2 regions of the Streptomyces sp. NPDC094143 genome follow, and region 2 is predicted to be linked to the other one. Evidence: riboswitches for the same ligand, from Rfam matches in the RefSeq annotation. Region 2 holds a riboswitch; the other holds the start of a gene.
What was found. Region 2 has a riboswitch for thiamine pyrophosphate ahead of ABTZ58_RS30500 (thiamine ABC transporter substrate-binding protein). Riboswitches for the same ligand answer to the same signal wherever they lie in the genome.

Region 1: linked by a shared signal. The riboswitch ahead of thiO (glycine oxidase ThiO) and the one ahead of ABTZ58_RS30500 (thiamine ABC transporter substrate-binding protein) in region 2 are both predicted to bind thiamine pyrophosphate.

The regions. Positions count from the first base shown of each region.
Region 1 is NZ_JBEOTZ010000009.1:206,079-215,071, forward strand. It holds gene ABTZ58_RS14975 (SCO2102 family sporulation regulator) at 1-640, opposite strand, end outside; gene metF (methylenetetrahydrofolate reductase [NAD(P)H]) at 697-1,620, opposite strand; gene thiE (thiamine phosphate synthase) at 1,735-2,391, opposite strand; gene ABTZ58_RS14990 (Rv2175c family DNA-binding protein) at 2,662-3,027, opposite strand; gene ABTZ58_RS14995 (NAD(P)/FAD-dependent oxidoreductase) at 3,188-4,429, opposite strand; TPP riboswitch at 4,622-4,733, shown strand; gene thiO (glycine oxidase ThiO) at 4,731-5,900, shown strand; gene thiS (sulfur carrier protein ThiS) at 5,897-6,097, shown strand; gene ABTZ58_RS15010 (thiazole synthase) at 6,100-6,897, shown strand; gene pknB (Stk1 family PASTA domain-containing Ser/Thr kinase) at 6,983-8,911, shown strand; gene ABTZ58_RS15020 (deoxyribonuclease IV) at 8,962-8,993, shown strand, end outside.
Region 2 is NZ_JBEOTZ010000030.1:65,030-74,022, reverse strand. It holds gene tsf (translation elongation factor Ts) at 1-117, shown strand, start outside; gene pyrH (UMP kinase) at 302-1,060, shown strand; gene frr (ribosome recycling factor) at 1,225-1,782, shown strand; gene ABTZ58_RS30515 (phosphatidate cytidylyltransferase) at 1,782-2,981, shown strand; gene ABTZ58_RS30510 (SRPBCC family protein) at 3,106-3,477, shown strand; gene rlmN (dual-specificity RNA methyltransferase RlmN) at 3,535-4,641, shown strand; TPP riboswitch at 4,666-4,771, shown strand; gene ABTZ58_RS30500 (thiamine ABC transporter substrate-binding protein) at 4,896-5,933, shown strand; gene ABTZ58_RS30495 (ABC transporter permease) at 5,909-7,573, shown strand; gene ABTZ58_RS30490 (ABC transporter ATP-binding protein) at 7,573-8,592, shown strand; gene ABTZ58_RS30485 (maleylpyruvate isomerase family mycothiol-dependent enzyme) at 8,617-8,993, shown strand, end outside.

The DNA.
Region 1 (8,993 bases), on a different contig from region 2:
CGTCATAACCCTGCTGCTGGGCGTAGCCGGAGTAGTCGTAGGCGTAGGACTGGTCGCCGTTCTGGGCGGCGTACTGGTCGTGCTGCGGGGCATCCGGCCGGGGGTAGCCGTTGTCGCCGTAGACGCCGTAGGAGCCGGTGTCCTCGGGCATGGGCTGCGGCTCGTAGACGGAGGTGGCCTCGGCGGCGGTGTCCCGGCCGGGGCGCGCCGGCGTGAAGACGTCGTCGCGGTCGTAGTCGTCGTCCGGGCCGTAGGCGGTGGCGCGGCGGTGGCCGCCGGCCTCGTCGCCGTAGCCGCCGTCGGCCTCCTCCAGGCCGGAGACCTCCAGGGTCGGCTCCTGGCGGCCGCGCTCGCTGCGGCCCCGGCGCTTGCTGCCGCCGAGCATCGGGGCGTTGACCGCCCAGCCGGCCGCGAAGCCGCTGCGGAAGGAGAGGGTGACGTAGGTCTGCCCGACCGCGAAGGCGGCCGCGCCCAGTCCGATCACGACGACGGACGGGATGAGCACACCGACCACGACGCCGAGGAAGCCGACGAAGGCCAGCAGCCGCCAGCGCAGCCGCGCCTTGTACTGCAGCAGCACCTCGCCCAGCAGCCACAGCGCGACGATGCCGAACGCGATGTAGAGGACCGCCCAGCCCATGTACGCCCCTCTCCCAGTGGCCGCTACGCAGTGTGTCGTATACCGGTGCGAACGGTCTAGGCCTGCGATGAGTGGTGCAGGCCCAGGTTCTCGTAGATTTCCAGTGTCGCGGTGGAGTTGTTGAGCGTGATGAAGTGCAGGCCGGGCACACCCTCGGCGAGCAGCCGCGCACAGAACTCCGTGGCGAATTCGATCCCAATGGAGCGTACAGCGGCCGGATCGTCTTTCGCCGCGAGGATCCGCTCTTTCAGAGCGGCCGGGAACGCGGCGTTGGTGAGCGAGCCGATCCGCTCCAGCGACCGCACGCTGGCGATCGGCATGACCTCGGGGATGATCGGGGTGTCGCAGCCGGCCGCCGAGACGCGGTCGCGCAGCCGCAGGTAGTCCTCCGGGTGGAAGAACATCTGCGTGATGGCGTAGTCGGCGCCCGCGCGGCACTTGTCGACGAAGTGGCGGACGTCGGTGTCCCAGTCGGTGGAGCGCGGGTGCATCGCCGGGAAGGCGGCGACGCCCACGCAGAAGTCGCCGGACGCCTTGATCAGTTCGACGAGTTCGGCGGCGTAGGCCAGGCCCCGGGGGTGCGGCACCCACTCGCCCATCGGGTCGCCGGGCGGGTCGCCGCGCAGGGCGAGCATGTTGCGGATCCCGGCGTCCGCGTACTGGCCGATGATGTTGCGCAGGTCGGCCACCGAGTGGTCGACCGCGGTGAGGTGGGCGATCGGGGTGAGGGTGGTGTCGGAGGCGATCGCCTCGGTCGCCTTGACCGTGCCCGCGCGGGTGGAACCGCCGGCGCCGTAGGTGACGGAGACGAAGTCGGGCGCCACGGCCTCGACCCGCCGCAGCGCGTTCCACAGCATCCGCTCGCCCTTCGGGGTCTTCGGGGCGTAGAACTCGAACGAGTACGTCGTCTTGCCGGTCGCGAGCATGTCGCGGACGGTGCGCGCGTGGTCCGATCTGATGGATGCGGTGCCGAGGGCCATACGGGCAGGTTAGCCAGGGGCGGTCGGTCCCCCAACCGGGCGCTGCGATTTGCACTGTTTGTCCACTTGCTGTCCACCCCTTGGACATTCCGTCCCGTGACGGGCCCGCCCGGGCTACCGCTCCCGCAGCCGCTTGGCGAACTCGGCCGCCGCCGCGCCCGGGTCGTCGGCCTCGGTGATCGCCCGTACGACGACGACGCGCCGGGCGCCCGCTTCCAGGACCTGGTCGAGCGTGGTCAGGTCGATGCCGCCGATGGCGAACCAGGGGCGGTCGGTGCCGAGGGCGGCGGTGTACCGGACCAGGTCCAGGCCGGGGGCGTGGCGGCCGGGCTTGGTGGGGGTGGGCCAGCACGGGCCGGTGCAGAAGTAGTCCACGCCGTCCTGCGCGGCGGCCGCGGCGGCCTCCGACTCGGCGTGGGTGGAGCGGCCGATCAGGACGTCGTCGCCGAGGATCGCGCGGGCCGCGGGGACCGGGAGGTCGCCCTGGCCGAGGTGGAGCACGTCCGAGCCGGCGGCGTGGGCGACGTCCGCGCGGTCGTTGACCGCGAACAGCTTGCCGTGCCGGGCGCAGGCGTCGGCGAAGACGGCCAGGTGCTCCAGCTCCTCGGCGGCCTCCATGCCCTTGTCGCGCAGCTGCACGATGTCGACGCCGCCTGCCAGCACGGCGTCCAGGAACTCCGCGAGATCACCCTGCCGCTCGCGGGCGTCGGTGCACAGGTAGACCCGGGCGTCGGCGAGCCGGGCGCGGGCGGTGGTGGCGGTGCCGGGCATGGGTGTCCCCCTGAAGGTCGGTGCCGCGGGGTGCGCCCGCGGTACGTCGGTGCCGTACGGGTGCGTGTGCGGTCGCGGGGAAGGCCCCGGCCCGCCATGACGCCTCGGGCACCCTACGCCCGCCCCTCGGCCGGCCGGGGCGCGCCTGTGGCCCCGAACGGGCACGGCCTGCCTCCGGGCCGTGACCTCGCGGGCCACGGCCCCCTACGGGCGGTTGTTCAGGTCCGGCCCCGCTCGCGCGGTGCCGGACGGTTGTCCGGTCGAGGTCGGTCAGACCGCGAGCGCCTGGGCGCGGCGCTTCACCTCCGTGCCGCGATTCTCACGGAGTGCCTGCGCCGGGGTGCCGGGCAGGGACGGGTCGGGGGTGAAGAGCCACTCCAGCATCTCTTCGACCGTGAAGCCGTCGTCCCGCAGGAGCGTCAGGGTCCCGGACAGGCCCTTGACGACCTTGTCCCCGTCGATGAAGTCGGCGGGGACGTGCAGCGCGCGGTTCTCACCGCGGCGTACGGCGATGAGCTGGCCCTCCCTGACCAGCTGCCGCACCCGCGTCACCTCGACGCCGAGCTGTTCGGCGATGTCGGGGAGGGTGAGCCAGGCTGGGACGAGAGCATCGATCTTTGCGTCAATCTCGGTCACGGAAACAAGCCTGCCATCCGCCACTGACAGCCGGAAGCCGACCCGGTCCACCCGGGCGGACGCGCCGGGCCCGCCACCCGCCCGGACAGCGGGCCACAGACCTGCGCCACGGCCCCACCGGGACACAACCCTGCGCCACGGCCGCACCGGGCCGCGGGCCCTACGCCGCGGCCGCCTTCATCGGCCGGGCCGGGTCCGCCAGCAGCACCGGGTTCATCGGCGTGCCCGACTCGATCAGACGGCGGCCCTGGGCCAGGTCGCGGGGGCGGCCCACCGCCAGCAGGGCGACCAGCCGCTCGTCGCGCAGCCAGCACACCGTCCAGGCCGGACCGGACGGGTCACCGCGCCACAGGGTCCGGTCGGCGTCCGCGTGGTGCCCGGCGAACTGCACGAACCGGCCGAACTGCTCGGACCAGAAGTACGGGACCGGGTCGTAGACGGCCGGCGGCTCGCCCGTGGCCCGGCCGACGATGTTCGCGGCGACCGTGCGCGGCCCCTGCAGGGCGTTGTCCCAGTGGTGCACCAGCAGGCGCTCGCCGTACCGCCCCGAGGGGAAGGAGGCGCAGTCGCCGACCGCGTACACGTCCGGCACCGACGTGCGCAGGTGCGCGTCGGCCGTGATCTCGCCGTGGCCGCCCAGCTCGATCCCGGAGCCGGCGAGCCAGGCCGTCGCCGGGCGGGCGCCGATGCCGACCACGACCGCGCCCGCGGGCAGCCGCGAGCCGTCGTCGAGGACGACCGCGCCGGGTTCGACGCGCTCCACGCGCGCGTGCGTGCGCAGCACCGCCCCGGCGTCGGCGTACCAGCCGGCCATGGGTGCGGCGACCTCGGCGGGCAGCGCCCCGGCGAGCGGCCGTCCGGCGGCCTCCACGACGGTCACCGCGCAGCCCGCCTCGCGCGCGGCGGTGGCGAACTCCGCGCCGATCCAGCCCGCGCCGACGACCACGATGTCGTGCTGGCGGGACAGGACCGGCCGCAGCCGCTCGGCGTCGTCCAGCGTGCGCAGCAGATGCACGCCGGGCACGCCCTCCGCGCCGGGCAGCCGGACCGGTTCGGCACCGGTGGCGACCACCAGGACGTCGTAGGGCACCGGCCCGTCCTCGGTGTCCAGTTCGTGATCGCCGGGACGCACGCCCAGCACCTCGCAGCCGAGCCGCAGTTCGATGCCGAGGGCCTCGAAGTCGACGTCGAAGGCGGAGCCCTCGGACTTGCCCAGCAGGACGGCCTTGGACAACGGCGGCCGGTCGTAGGGCTGGTGGGGTTCGGCGCCGATCAGCAGCACCGTGCCGGCGAAGCCCCGCTCCCGCAGCGCGACCGCGGTCTGCACACCGGCCATGCCCGCGCCCGCCACGACCACGCGCCGCGGCGCGGACGCCCCTGGTTCCTGCGTCTGCTCGCTCACCTGATCACCATAGTCAGCTGACGTTGCGTCAGTCAGTGCCCGTGCGCCGTGACCTGCTCCACAGCGCCCGCCCGGCCACCCGGGTCTTCCCGTCCGGATACCCGCAAACGGCCCGCGTACGACGCCTCAGTGGCCGGTTCGGTTCGGAGGCTCCCTTACTGCGGCCCACGGCGTCCGGCTAGGGTGGTGCGCGCAGAGACTCGCGGGAGCCCGGACGCACCGGGCTGAGAGGGAGGCTGGCGGCCTCCGACCGTACGAACCTGATCCGGGTCATGCCGGCGAAGGGAGGGGCTGGACGCCCATGTCGCGTACGCCGACCTCAGACGTCCTCGTCATCGGGGGCGGGATCATCGGGCTGGTCACGGCCTGGCGGGCCGCGCAGCGCGGGCTCGCCACGGCGGTGGCCGACCCCGAGCCGGGCGGCGGGGCCGCGCAGGTGGCGGCCGGGATGCTGGCCGCCGTCACGGAACTGCACTACGGCGAGCAGACCCTGCTCGGTCTGAACCTCGCCTCCGCCCGGCGCTACCCGGACTTCGCGGCCGAACTCACCGAGCTGACCGGCCACGACGTCGGCTACCGCCGGTGCGGCACGCTCGCCGTGGCCCTGGACGCCGACGACCGGGCCCACCTGCGCGAGCTGCACGCCCTGCAGCGGCAGTCGGGGCTGGACTCCCAGTGGCTGTCGGGGCGCGAGTGCCGGCGCCTGGAGCCGATGCTCGCGCCGGGCGTGCGCGGGGGCCTGCGAGTGGACGGCGATCACCAGATCGACCCCCGGCGGCTGGCCGGGGCGCTGGTCGCCGCGTGCGAGCGGGCCGGTGTGGTCTTCCACCGGGTGTGGGCCGAGCGGCTCACCGTCTCCGGGGACCGGGCCACCGGAGCCGTCACGGCCGACGGCACCGCGCTGGCCGCCGGGCAGGTCGTGCTGGCCGCGGGCAGCCTGAGCGGACGCCTCGCCGGGGTGCCGCGGGACGTGCTGCCGCCGGTGCGGCCTGTGAAGGGGCAGGTCCTGCGGCTGACCATGCCGGGGCGGCACGGGCCGTTCCTGAGCCGGACGGTGCGCGCGGTCGTGCGCGGCAGCCATGTCTACCTGGTGCCGCGCGAGAGCGGCGAGCTGGTCGTCGGGGCGACCAGCGAGGAGCTCGGCTGGGACACCACCGTGACCGCGGGCGGCGTGTACGAGCTGCTGCGCGACGCCCACGAGCTGGTCCCGGGCATCACCGAGCTGCCGCTCACCGAGACCCGGGCCGGACTGCGCCCCGGCTCCCCCGACAACGCGCCCCTGCTCGGCCCGACCGGCCTGGAGGGCCTGCTGCTGGCCACCGGGCACCACCGCAACGGCGTCCTGCTCACGCCGGTCACCGGCGACGCCCTGGCGCACGCCCTGGTCACGGGTGAACTCCCGGAGGAGGCCCGTCCGTTCACCCCCAAGCGCTTCAGCACCGTCACCGCACTCACGGAGCAGCCCGCATGAACATCTCCGTCAACGGGGAGCCCCGGGACGTCCGGCCCGGCACGGCTCTCGACACCGTCGTGCAGTCGCTCACCGCATCGCCCTCGGGAGTGGCCGCCGCCCTCAACGAAACCGTCGTCCCGCGCGCCCAGTGGCCGTCCACGCCCCTCACCGAGGGAGACCGCGTGGAGGTCCTCACCGCCGTCCAAGGAGGCTGACCATGGCCGACGATCCGTTCGTCCTCGGGGGTACGACCTTCACCTCCCGCCTGATCATGGGCACCGGCGGGGCGCCCAGCCTCGACGTGCTGGAGCGCTCGCTGGTGGCGTCCGGGACGGAGCTGACCACGGTCGCGATGCGCCGCGTGAACCCCTCGGTCCACGGCTCGGTGCTGTCCGTCCTGGACCGGCTCGGCATCCGGGTGCTGCCCAACACCGCGGGCTGCTTCACCGCCGGCGAGGCCGTCCTCACGGCCCGTCTCGCGCGCGAGGCCCTCGGCACCGACCTGATCAAGCTGGAGGTCATCGCCGACGAGCGCACCCTGCTGCCGGACCCGATCGAGCTGCTGGAGGCGGCCGAGACGCTGGTCGACGACGGGTTCACGGTGCTGCCGTACACCAACGACGACCCGGTGCTGGCCCGGAAGCTGGAGGACGTGGGCTGCGCCGCGGTCATGCCGCTCGGCTCGCCGATCGGCTCCGGGCTCGGCATCCGCAACCCGCACAACTTCCGGCTGATCGTCGAGCACGCGCGCGTGCCGGTGATCCTGGACGCGGGGGCCGGAACGGCGTCGGACGCGGCGCTGGCCATGGAGCTGGGGTGCGCCGGTGTGATGCTCGCCTCGGCGGTGACGCGGGCGCAGGAGCCGGTGCTGATGGCCGACGCCATGCGGCACGCCGTGGAGGCGGGGCGGCTGGCCTTCCGAGCCGGGCGGATCCCGCGGCGGCATTTCGCCGAGGCGTCGTCGCCGGCCGAGGGCATGGCCGTGCTGGATCCGGAGCGCCCCGCCTTCCAGTAGGGCAGACGTCACAGGACGGCTGCAGTCCCGCCCCGAATCCGCCGGTCGGGGAGGGCTGTCGGTCACGGCTCGTAGACTCCCCTGCGTGGACACGACCCTTCAGGACCCCTTGGTCGGGCAGGTGCTCGACGGGCGGTACCGCGTCGACGCGCGGATCGCGGTCGGCGGGATGGCCACGGTCTACCGGGCCGTGGACACCCGCCTCGACCGGGTCCTCGCGCTCAAGGTGATGCACCCCGCCCTCGCCGTCGACGCCTCGTTCGTCGAGCGGTTCATCCGCGAGGCGAAGTCGGTCGCCCGGCTGGCCCACCCGAACGTGGTGCAGGTCTTCGACCAGGGCACCGACGGCGGTTACGTCTACCTGGCCATGGAGTACGTCGCCGGCTGCACGCTGCGGGACGTGCTGCGCGAGCGCGGGGCGCTGCAGCCGCGGGCCGCGCTGGACATCCTGGAGCCGGTGCTGGCCGCCCTGGGCGCCGCGCACCGCGCCGGGTTCGTGCACCGCGACATGAAGCCCGAGAACGTCCTGATCGGGGACGACGGCCGGGTCAAGGTCGCCGACTTCGGGCTCGTCCGGGCGGTGGACACGGTGACCAACACCACGGGCACGGTGCTGGGCACGGTGTCGTACCTCGCCCCCGAGCAGATAGAGAACGGCACGGCGGACCCCCGCGTCGACGTCTACGCGTGCGGCGTGATGCTCTACGAGATGCTGACCGGCGACAAGCCGCACGACGGGGACTCCCCCGCCGTGATCCTCTACAAGCACCTGCACGAGGACGTCCCGCCCCCCTCGGCCGCCGTCCCGGGCCTGGCCTACGAGCTGGACGAGATGGTGGCCGCGGCCACCGCCCGCACGCCGGAGATCCGCCCGTACGACGCCGTGGCCCTGCTCGCCCAGGTCCGCGACGGACGCGGCCGGCTGAGCGAGGAGCAGCTGGACTCGACGCCACCGCAGGCGCTCGCGGCCGGACACGACAACGCCGACGACCGCACGAGCGTGATCCCCCGCGCGCTGACCACACCGCGCCCGCTGCCGGTGAACGAGGACGAGGCGCCCGAGGCGGAGCTGCACCGCACGAGCCGCTTCGCCTCCCCGCCGCCTCCGCCGAGGCGCCGCACGGGATCGCGGCGCGGCCCGATGACGATCGTGGTGGCCGTCCTTCTCGTGCTCGGCCTGGGCACGGGCATCTGGTACATCAACTCGGGCCAGTTCACCGAGGTCCCGCCGCTGCTGGCGAAGACGCAGGCCCAGGCCGAGGACCGGCTGGCGGACGCCGGCCTGGAGCTCGGCAAGGTCGAGCACGCCTACAGCGACACCGTCGAGCGCGGCCAGGTCATCAGCAGCGACCCCGAGGCCGGGACGCGCATCCGCGGCAACGACGCGGTGAGCATCACCGTCTCGGACGGCCCCGAGACGGTGCGCGTGCCCGCCCTGGCCGGCCGGAAGCTGGCCGAGGCGCGGTCCCTGCTGAAGCAGGACGGGCTGGAGCCGGGCATGGTCACGCGCGCGTTCAGCGAGGACGTGCCGCGCGGCTCGGTGGTCTCGGCCCGGCCGGCGGACGGCACGAAGGTGCGCGCGGGCACGGCGGTCGCGCTCGTCGTCAGCAAGGGCAGCCCGGTCGACGTCCCCGACGTCACCGGTGACGACGAGGCCGATGCCCGGGCCGAGCTGGAGGACGCCGGCCTGAAGGTGAGGATCGCCACCGAGCGGGTCAACTCCTCGGAGTTCGACAAGGGCCAGGTCGTGAAGCAGAGCCCGAACGCCGGCGGCCGGGCGGCCGAGGGCGACACGGTGACGCTGACGCTGTCCAAGGGCCCCGAGATGATCGAGGTGCCGGACGTGGTCGGCGACAGCGTCGACGAGGCCCGGCAGGCGCTGGAGGGCGCCGGGTTCCAGGTCGACGAGGACCGCGGCCTGCTCGGCCTGTTCGGCGACACCGTCAAGGGCCAGTCGGTCGAGGGCGGCGAGACGGCGCCCAGGGGCTCGACGATCACGATCGAGATCAGGTGACGGCCGGGCCCCTGGACGGGGCACGGCCGGACGCATGACACCCTGAACGGGTGAACAGTCAGCTGTCCGGCCCTACCCGCAA
Region 2 (8,993 bases):
GACGCCACGCTGCTCGGCCAGCCGTACGCGCTCGACAACAAGAAGTCCGTCCAGAAGGTCCTGGACGAGGCCGGTGTCACCCTGAAGCGCTTCACGCGCATCAAGGTCGGCATCTGAGTCCGTACCGCGAGCGACGCCCGACCCCGATAGGGTCGACAGCAGTCGTCCGCGTACGCCGTCACAGGGGTGACGGACGACAGCAGATCTGACGAGGAGGCCATTGCCGTATGGGATGCGAAACACGCCCCACCGGCAATGGCCTTCTTCGTATGTGCACCACGTGAAAGAGGCGGGATCCCCCATGACCACCAAGGCCCAGAAGAGCGACGACGGCAAAGTACGCGGCCGGTTTCTGCTGAAGCTGTCCGGAGAGGCCTTCTCCGGCGGTGGCGGCCTGGGCGTCGACCCCGACGTGGTGCACAAGATCGCCCGCGAGATCGCGGCCGTCGTGCGCGACGGCGCGCAGATCGCGGTCGTCATCGGCGGCGGCAACTTCTTCCGCGGTGCAGAACTCCAGCAGCGCGGCATGGACCGGGCCCGCTCCGACTACATGGGCATGCTCGGCACGGTCATGAACTGCCTCGCCCTGCAGGACTTCCTGGAGAAGGTCGGTGTGGACTGCCGGGTGCAGACGGCGATCACCATGGGCCAGGTCGCCGAGCCGTACATCCCGCTGCGCGCCGTACGGCACCTGGAGAAGGGCCGTGTGGTGATCTTCGGCGCCGGTATGGGCATGCCCTACTTCTCCACCGACACCACCGCCGCCCAGCGCGCCCTGGAGATCGACGCCGAGGCGCTGCTGATGGGCAAGAACGGCGTGGACGGGGTCTACGACTCCGACCCGAAGACCAATCCGGACGCCGTGAAGTTCGACCACCTCGGCTACGGCGAGGTCATCACCCGCGACCTGAAGGTCGCCGACGCCACGGCCGTGACGCTGTGCCGCGACAACAAGCTCCCGATCGTGGTCTTCGAGCTGCTCGCGGAGGGCAACATCGCCCGCGCCGTCAAGGGTGAGAAGATCGGCACGCTGGTGGGGGACCCCGGCAGCCGGGACTGAGACACCGGAACAACCCCGTCCGGGGGACGGACGGGACGGAGCCGGGCCGGGGGATGGACAATGTCCTACCGGTCGGGAACCGTGCCAGAAGAAGACGCGACGCAGCCGGCCGCCGCCCACATGGAACCGCAGCCGGGCCTACTCAAGACACGCAGGAGCAAGTGGTGATCGAAGAGACCCTCCTCGAAGCCGAGGAGAAGATGGAGAAGGCCGTCGTGGTCGCCAAGGAGGACTTCGCCGCGATCCGCACCGGCCGTGCGCACCCGGCGATGTTCAACAAGATCGTGGCCGACTACTACGGCGCGCCGACGCCGATCAACCAGCTGGCCTCGTTCTCCGTGCCCGAGCCGCGCATGGCCGTGGTGACGCCGTTCGACAAGAGCGCGCTGCGCAACATCGAGCAGGCCATCCGCGACTCCGACCTGGGCGTCAACCCGAGCAACGACGGCAACATCATCCGGGTGGTGTTCCCCGAGCTGACCGAGGAGCGCCGCCGCGAGTACATCAAGGTCGCCAAGGGCAAGGGCGAGGACGCGAAGATCTCGATCCGCTCCGTGCGCCGCAAGGCCAAGGAAGCCATCGACAAGCTGATCAAGGACGGCGAGGTCGGCGAGGACGAAGGCCGCCGTGCGGAGAAGGAGCTCGACGACACCACCGCGAAGTACGTCGCGCAGGTGGACGAGCTCCTGAAGCACAAGGAAGCAGAGCTCCTCGAAGTCTGATGAACGACTCTTCCTGGGGGGCGCCGCCACAGGCCGGGTACTGGGGGCCCACCGACCAAGGCCACGGCCACGGACCCGCGCCGGGTCATGGCCACGGGTCCGTGCCCGGTCTTGGCCACGGGTCCGTGCCGGGTCACGGCCACGGGCCCGTGCAGAGTCACGGCCACGGGCACGTCCGAGGGGCCGTCCCGGCGGGTTCCGCATACGATGCGCGGGAAGCGCCTCACACTCGCCCCATGCCCATCGTGCCCGACGTAGCCGCACACGGCGGAAACCAGGACGACGACCGGGGGGCCGCCACGCCGGGCGGCCCCCCGGTCCGCAACGAGACGAACCCGGAGCCCATGCCCGACGCCTCACAGCCGGCGCCCAAGCCGCAGAAGAAGAGCGCGGGTCGCGACCTCAGTGCCGCGATAGGGGTCGGCGTCGGGCTCGGCGCGGTGATCGTCGCCTCGCTGTTCATCGTCAAGGCCGTCTTCGTCGGCGTCGTCGCGGTCGCCGTGGTGGTGGGCCTGTGGGAGCTGACCAAGCGGCTGGACGAACGCAAGGGCATCCGGGCGCCGCTCGTGCCGCTCGCGCTGGGCGGTGCCGCGATGGTCGTCGCCGGATACGTCCGGGGTGCCGAGGGCGCGTGGGTGGCGATGGCGCTCACGGCCCTGGCCGTGCTCGTCTGGCGCATGACGGAACCGCCCGAGAACTACCTCCGGGACGTCACGGCGGGCGTCTTCGCGGCGTTCTACGTGCCGTTCCTGGCGACGTTCGTCGCGATGATGCTGACCGCGGACGACGGGCCGGAGCGGGTGCTCACCTTCCTGCTGCTCACCGTCGTCAGCGACACCGGGGCCTACGCCGTCGGCTGGCGCTTCGGCCGGACCAAGCTCGCGCCGCGCATCAGCCCCGGCAAGACCCGCGAGGGCCTGGCCGGCGCGATGTCCTTCGCCATGGTCGGGGGCGCGCTGTGCATGCAGTTCCTCATCGACGACGGCGCCTGGTGGCAGGGCCTGGTGCTCGGCCTCGCGGTCGCGGTCAGCGCCACGCTCGGCGACCTCGGCGAGTCCATGATCAAGCGGGACCTCGGCATCAAGGACATGGGCACGCTGCTGCCGGGCCACGGCGGCATCATGGACCGGCTCGACTCGCTGCTGCCGACGGCTCCGGTCGTCTGGCTGCTGCTGGTCCTCTTCGTCGGGTCCGGCTGAACGGAACCGATCTCCTGGAACGAGCCTCCGTCCGGTGCCGGGCGGGGGCTCGCCGCCGTTGCGGGGGTGCCGCCGGAGCCGCCGGTGGGACGATGCAGGGGTGTCTCTCCGAGGGTGGGCCATCATGTCCGCCGTGAAAGAGACCGTCGACGTCGACTGCCGTCCCGAGGACGTCTACGACTACTGCACGGACACCGGGAGACTGCCGGAGTGGCAGCTGAGCGCCGTGTCCGCGGAGCGCCTCGACCAGGGGCTCGTCGGTGTCCCGCCGCACAGCTGGGGCATGCGCGGCGTCGACGGCCCGGTCCGGACCCGGGCGCACGGCGAGGTCGAGCCGCTCGACGAGGGCCGCTCCCACGTCACGATCGCCGTCGACTTCGAGGGCCACGGCGTCGGCAAGCTCCTGGTCCCGCTCGTCGTCCGCCCCCAGGTCCGCGAGGAACTCCCACGCGACGAGCAGCTCCCCAAGGACCGGCTGGAGCACACGGGCGGATAGGCCGGCGCTTTCCGGTGCGGCGGGTCACCTGAATTGATCTGCGACACTGGTACAGCCATGCCTAAGCCCGGAGAACTCACTTTCGTAGCCCCGCGCGGAGCCAAGAAGCCGCCGCGGCATCTCGCCGATCTCACTCCTGCCGAGCGCAAGGAGGCCGTTGCCGCTGTCGGGGAGAAGCCGTTTCGTGCCAAGCAGCTCTCGCAGCACTACTTCGCGCGGTACGCGCATGATCCGGCGCAGTGGACCGACATCCCCGCCGGGTCCCGGGAGCGGCTGCGGGAAGCGCTGCTGCCCGAGCTGATGACCGTCGTGCGGCATCTGTCGACCGACGAGGGCACCACACGCAAGACGCTGTGGCGGCTGTTCGACGGGACGCTCGTCGAGTCCGTGCTGATGCGCTACCCCGACCGGGTGACCATGTGCATCAGCTCGCAGGCCGGGTGCGGGATGAACTGCCCGTTCTGCGCGACGGGGCAGGCGGGTCTGGACCGGAACCTGTCCACCGCCGAGATCGTGCACCAGATCGTGGACGGGATGCGCGCCCTGCGGGACGGGGAGGTCCCCGGCGGTCCGGCGCGGCTGAGCAACATCGTGTTCATGGGCATGGGCGAGCCCCTCGCGAACTACAACCGGGTCGTCGGCGCCATCCGGCGGCTCACCGACCCCGAGCCCGACGGGCTGGGCCTCTCGCAGCGCGGGATCACCGTCTCGACGGTCGGGCTCGTGCCGGCCATCCACCGGTTCTCCGACGAGGGCTTCAAGTGCCGCCTCGCCATCTCGCTGCACGCCCCGGACGACGAGCTGCGCGACACCCTCGTGCCCGTGAACACGCGGTGGAAGGTGCGCGAGGTGCTGGACGCCGGCTTCGAGTACAGCGCCAGGTCCGGGCGCCGGCTGTCCATCGAGTACGCGCTGATCCGGGACATCAACGACCAGGCCTGGCGGGGTGACCGGCTCGGCCGGATGCTCAAGGGCAGGCCCGTGCACGTCAACCTCATCCCGCTGAACCCGACGCCCGGGTCGAAGTGGACGGCCTCCCGGCCCGAGGACGAGAAGGCGTTCGTGGAGGCCATCGCCGCGCATGGTGTGCCGGTGACGATTCGGGACACCCGTGGTCAGGAGATCGACGGGGCGTGTGGTCAGCTCGCCGCCACCGAACGGTAGTCTGACCGTCGTAAGAACATCTGCATATTCCGACAGGGGAGCGCCACAGCGCTGAGAGTGCGGCACCGGCCGCAGACCCTCCGAACCTGGCCCAGGTCATTCTGGGTAGGGAGATCGGTCATCACTCGAGCTGTTGCGCCCTGCCCGGGACCCCGGAAGTCCCGGGCGGGGCCGCGTCTTCTCCTGGTCACTCCAGGAGGAATGAAGTGGGTACCAGCATCAAGCGGCTGACGGCGGCGGTCGTCGGACTGGGCATGGCCGGCACGCTCGCCGCGTGCGGATCGTCCGGCGGTGACCAGGAGTCCGGCGACTCCAAAACCGTGACGCTCGTCAGCCACGACTCGTGGGCCGCGTCCAAGGACGTCATCGCGGCCTTCGAGAAGCAGTCCGGCTACAAGGTCCGCGTCCTCGAGGACGGCGACGCCGGGCAGGCCGTCAACAAGGCCATCCTCACCAAGGACAACCCGCAGGGCGACGTGTTCTTCGGCGTCGACAACACCCTGCTCTCCCGCGCCCTCGACAACGGCCTCTTCCAGCCGTACGAGGCGAAGGGATCGGAGCGGATCAAGGCCGAGTACCGGGTCGACCAGGAGCAGCACCGCGTCACGCCCGTCGACACCGGCGACATCTGCGTCAACTACGACAAGAAGTACTTCGCCGACCGGGATCTGCGGCCGCCGCGGAGCTTCGACGACCTCGTGAAGCCCGCGTACAAGAACCTGCTGGTCACCGAGAACGCCTCCGCGTCCTCGCCCGGACTCGGCTTCCTGCTCGGCACCGCCGCGCGGTACGGGGACGACGGCTGGGAGGGCTACTGGAAGAAGCTCAAGGCCAACGGCGTGAAGGTCGTCGACGGCTGGGAGCAGGCCTACAACGAGGAGTTCTCCGGCTCGGCCGGCGGGAAGAAGGCCAAGGGCGACCGGCCGCTCGTCGTGTCGTACGCCTCCTCGCCGCCGGCCGAGGTCGTCTTCGCCGACCCCAGGCCGGACACCGCCCCGACCGGGGTCGCCGAGGGCACCTGCTTCCGGCAGGTCGAGTACGCCGGGCTGCTGAGCAACGCCGGGAACGCCGAGGGGGGCAAGGCCCTCCTCGACTTCCTGATCAGCAAGAAGTTCCAGGAGGACATGCCGCTCAACATGTTCGTCTACCCGGTGACCGAGGGCGCCCGGGTGCCGGCGGAGTTCACGGCGTACGGGCCCCAGGTGAAGGACCCGGAGACCATGGACCCGGCGAAGATCGCCGACCGCCGTGACCAGTGGGTCAAGTCGTGGACCTCGCTCGTACTGAAGTGACCGCCCGGACGCGGGGCGCGGCGGCGCGGCTCGGTCTGCTGGCCGTGCCCGTCGCGTTCTTCGCGGTCTTCTTCGCCTACCCCGTCGCCGCGATCGTCGCGCGCGGTCTGAAGGCCGACGGGGTCTGGCACCCCGGGCGGATCGTGGAGGTGCTGGCGCAGTCCGACGTCCGGCACGTGCTGTGGTTCACCACCTGGCAGGCGCTCGTCTCCACCGTGCTCACGCTGCTGCTCGCGCTCCCCGGCGCGTACGTCTTCGCGCGCTTGTCGTTCCCGGGCAAGCAGGTGCTGCGGGCGGTGGTGACCGTGCCGTTCGTCCTGCCCACGGTCGTCGTCGGTACGGCGTTCCTGGCGCTGGTCGGGCGCGGGGGGCTGCTCGACGAGCTGTGGGGCGTACGGCTGGACACCACCGTGTGGGCGATCCTGCTCGCGCACGTCTTCTTCAACTACGCGGTCGTCGTGCGGACGGTCGGCGGGCTGTGGGCGCAGCTCGACCCGCGGCAGGAGGAGGCCGCGCGGATGCTCGGCGCGTCCCGCGCGAAGGCCTGGCGGCAGGTCACCCTGCCGGCGCTCGCTCCGGCCGTGGCCGCCGCCGCGCTGATGGTCTTCCTGTTCACCTTCACCTCCTTCGGCGTCGTCCAGATCCTCGGCGGGCCCACCTTCTCCACCCTGGAGGTGGAGATCTACCGGCAGACCTCCGAGATCTTCGACCTGTCCACGGCGGCCGTGCTGACGCTGATCCAGTTCCTCGCGGTGGCCGCGATCCTCGCCCTGCACGCCTGGACCGTACGGCGGCGGGAGACCGCGCTGCGGCTGGTGGACCCGTCCGTGACCGCGCGCAGGCCGCGCGGCGCCGGGCAGTGGGCGCTGCTGGGCGGGGTCCTCGTCACCGTCCTGCTCCTGCTCCTGCTGCCGCTCGCCGTGCTGGTGCAGCGGTCGCTCGACGCGCCAGGGCTCGGCTACTACCGGGCGCTGACCCGCGAGGACGGGGGCGTGTTCCTGGTCCCGCCGATCGAGGCGGTCGGCAACTCCCTGTCGTACGCCGTCGCCGCCACGCTCATCGCCGTGCTGGTCGGCGGGCTCGCCGCCGTCGCGCTCACCCGCCGGGACGCCGGGCGGTTCGTGCGCGGGTTCGACGCGCTGCTGATGCTGCCGCTCGGGGTGTCCGCGGTGACCGTCGGCTTCGGGTTCCTGATCGCCCTGGACGAGCCGCCGCTGGACCTGCGGTCCTCGTGGATCCTGGTGCCGCTCGCGCAGGCGCTGGTCGGAGTGCCGTTCGTGGTGCGGACCATGCTGCCCGTGCTGCGGGCCGTGGACACCCGGCTGCGGGAGGCGGCCGCGGTGCTCGGGGCCTCGCCCTGGCGCGTGTGGCGGGAGGTCGACCTGCCGCTCGTACGGCGGGCGCTGCTGATCGCGGCCGGGTTCGCCTTCGCGGTGTCGCTGGGGGAGTTCGGGGCGACGGTGTTCATCGCGCGGCCCGACAACCCGACGCTGCCGGTGGCCGTGGCCCGGCTGCTGGGGCGGCCCGGGGACCTGAACTACGGGCAGGCGATGGCCCTGTCGACGATTCTGATGGTGGTGTGCGCGGTGGCCCTGCTGGTGCTGGAGAGGCTGCGCACGGACCGGACGGGGGAGTTCTGATGCTGCTGAGCCTGGAGGGCGCGACGGTCCGTTTCGGCGGGCGGGCCGTGTTGGACGTTGTCGATCTGGCGGTCTCCGAGCACGAGATCGTGTGTGTGCTGGGACCGAGCGGCAGCGGCAAGTCGACCCTGCTGCGGGCGGTGGCGGGGCTGCAGCCGCTCGACTCCGGGCGGGTCTCGCTCGACGGCCGTGACCAGGCGAGGGTACCCGCGCACCGGCGGGGCGTCGGGCTGATGTTCCAGGACCACCAGCTGTTCCCGCAGCGGGACGTGGGCGGCAACGTCGCCTTCGGACTGCGGATGCGCGGGGCGTCCAGGCGCCACCAGGCCGAGCGTGTACGGGAGTTGCTGGAACTCGTGGGGCTGCCCGGCGCCGGGCAGCGGGCCGTCGCCGCGCTGTCCGGCGGGGAGCAGCAGCGGGTCGCGCTGGCCCGGGCCCTGGCGCCGCGCCCCAGGCTGCTGATGCTGGACGAGCCGCTGGGCCAGCTCGACCGGTCGCTGCGGGAGCGGCTGGTGGTCGAACTGAGGGAACTCTTCGGCCGGTTGGGCACCACCGTGCTCGCCGTCACGCACGACCAGGGCGAGGCCTTCGCACTCGCCGACCGGGTCGTGGTGATGCGGGACGGGCGGATCGCCCAGTCCGGTACGCCCCTTCAGGTGTGGCAGCGGCCCGCCGACGCGTTCGTGGCTCGCTTCCTCGGCTTCGAGAACGTCGTCGAGGCGACCGTCGGCGCGGAGGCGGCGGACACGCCGTGGGGCAAGGTGCCGGTGCCCGAGGGCGCGCCGCAGGGCACGCGGACGCTGCTGGTGCGGCCCGCCGGGGTGCGTCTGGTGTCCGCCGGTGCCGGCCTGCCCTGCACGGTGGCCGCGCGCACGTTCCGCGGCACCCATGTCGCCGTCCACCTCCAGCCCGTGGACGCCCCGCGCCTGGAGGCGGCGTGCGCGCTGCGGGCGGCGCCCGAGGTGGGGGACGAGGTCGGGGTGGAGTTCGACGCCGCCGAAATCGTGGTGCTCGACTGATCGACGACGGCCTAGGGTGCGGGGATGACTCAGCTCGCGCACGACCGCTACTGCGACGAAATCGCCCACCAGATGGGTCTGTTGAGGTCGGTGGTGACCTCCGGGGCCGAGCTGTCCGGCACCGTGCCCACCTGCCCGGACTGGTCGCTGGAGGATTTGGTCCGGCACCTGGGCGGTGCCCTGCGCTGGGTGGAGGTCATCGTGCGGACCCGGGCCGGGGAGGAGGTGCCCGAGGAGCGGGTGCCGGGCTTCGCCGGGCCGGAGGCGCGGGGTGACGCCGCCGCACTGGACGCGTGGCTGGCCGAGAGCGGCGAGCGGGTCGTCGCGGCCCTGCGGGAGGCCAGGCCGGACACCGAAGTGTGGGGCTGGGCGGGCGTCCTGAACGCCGGGTTCTGGGCCCG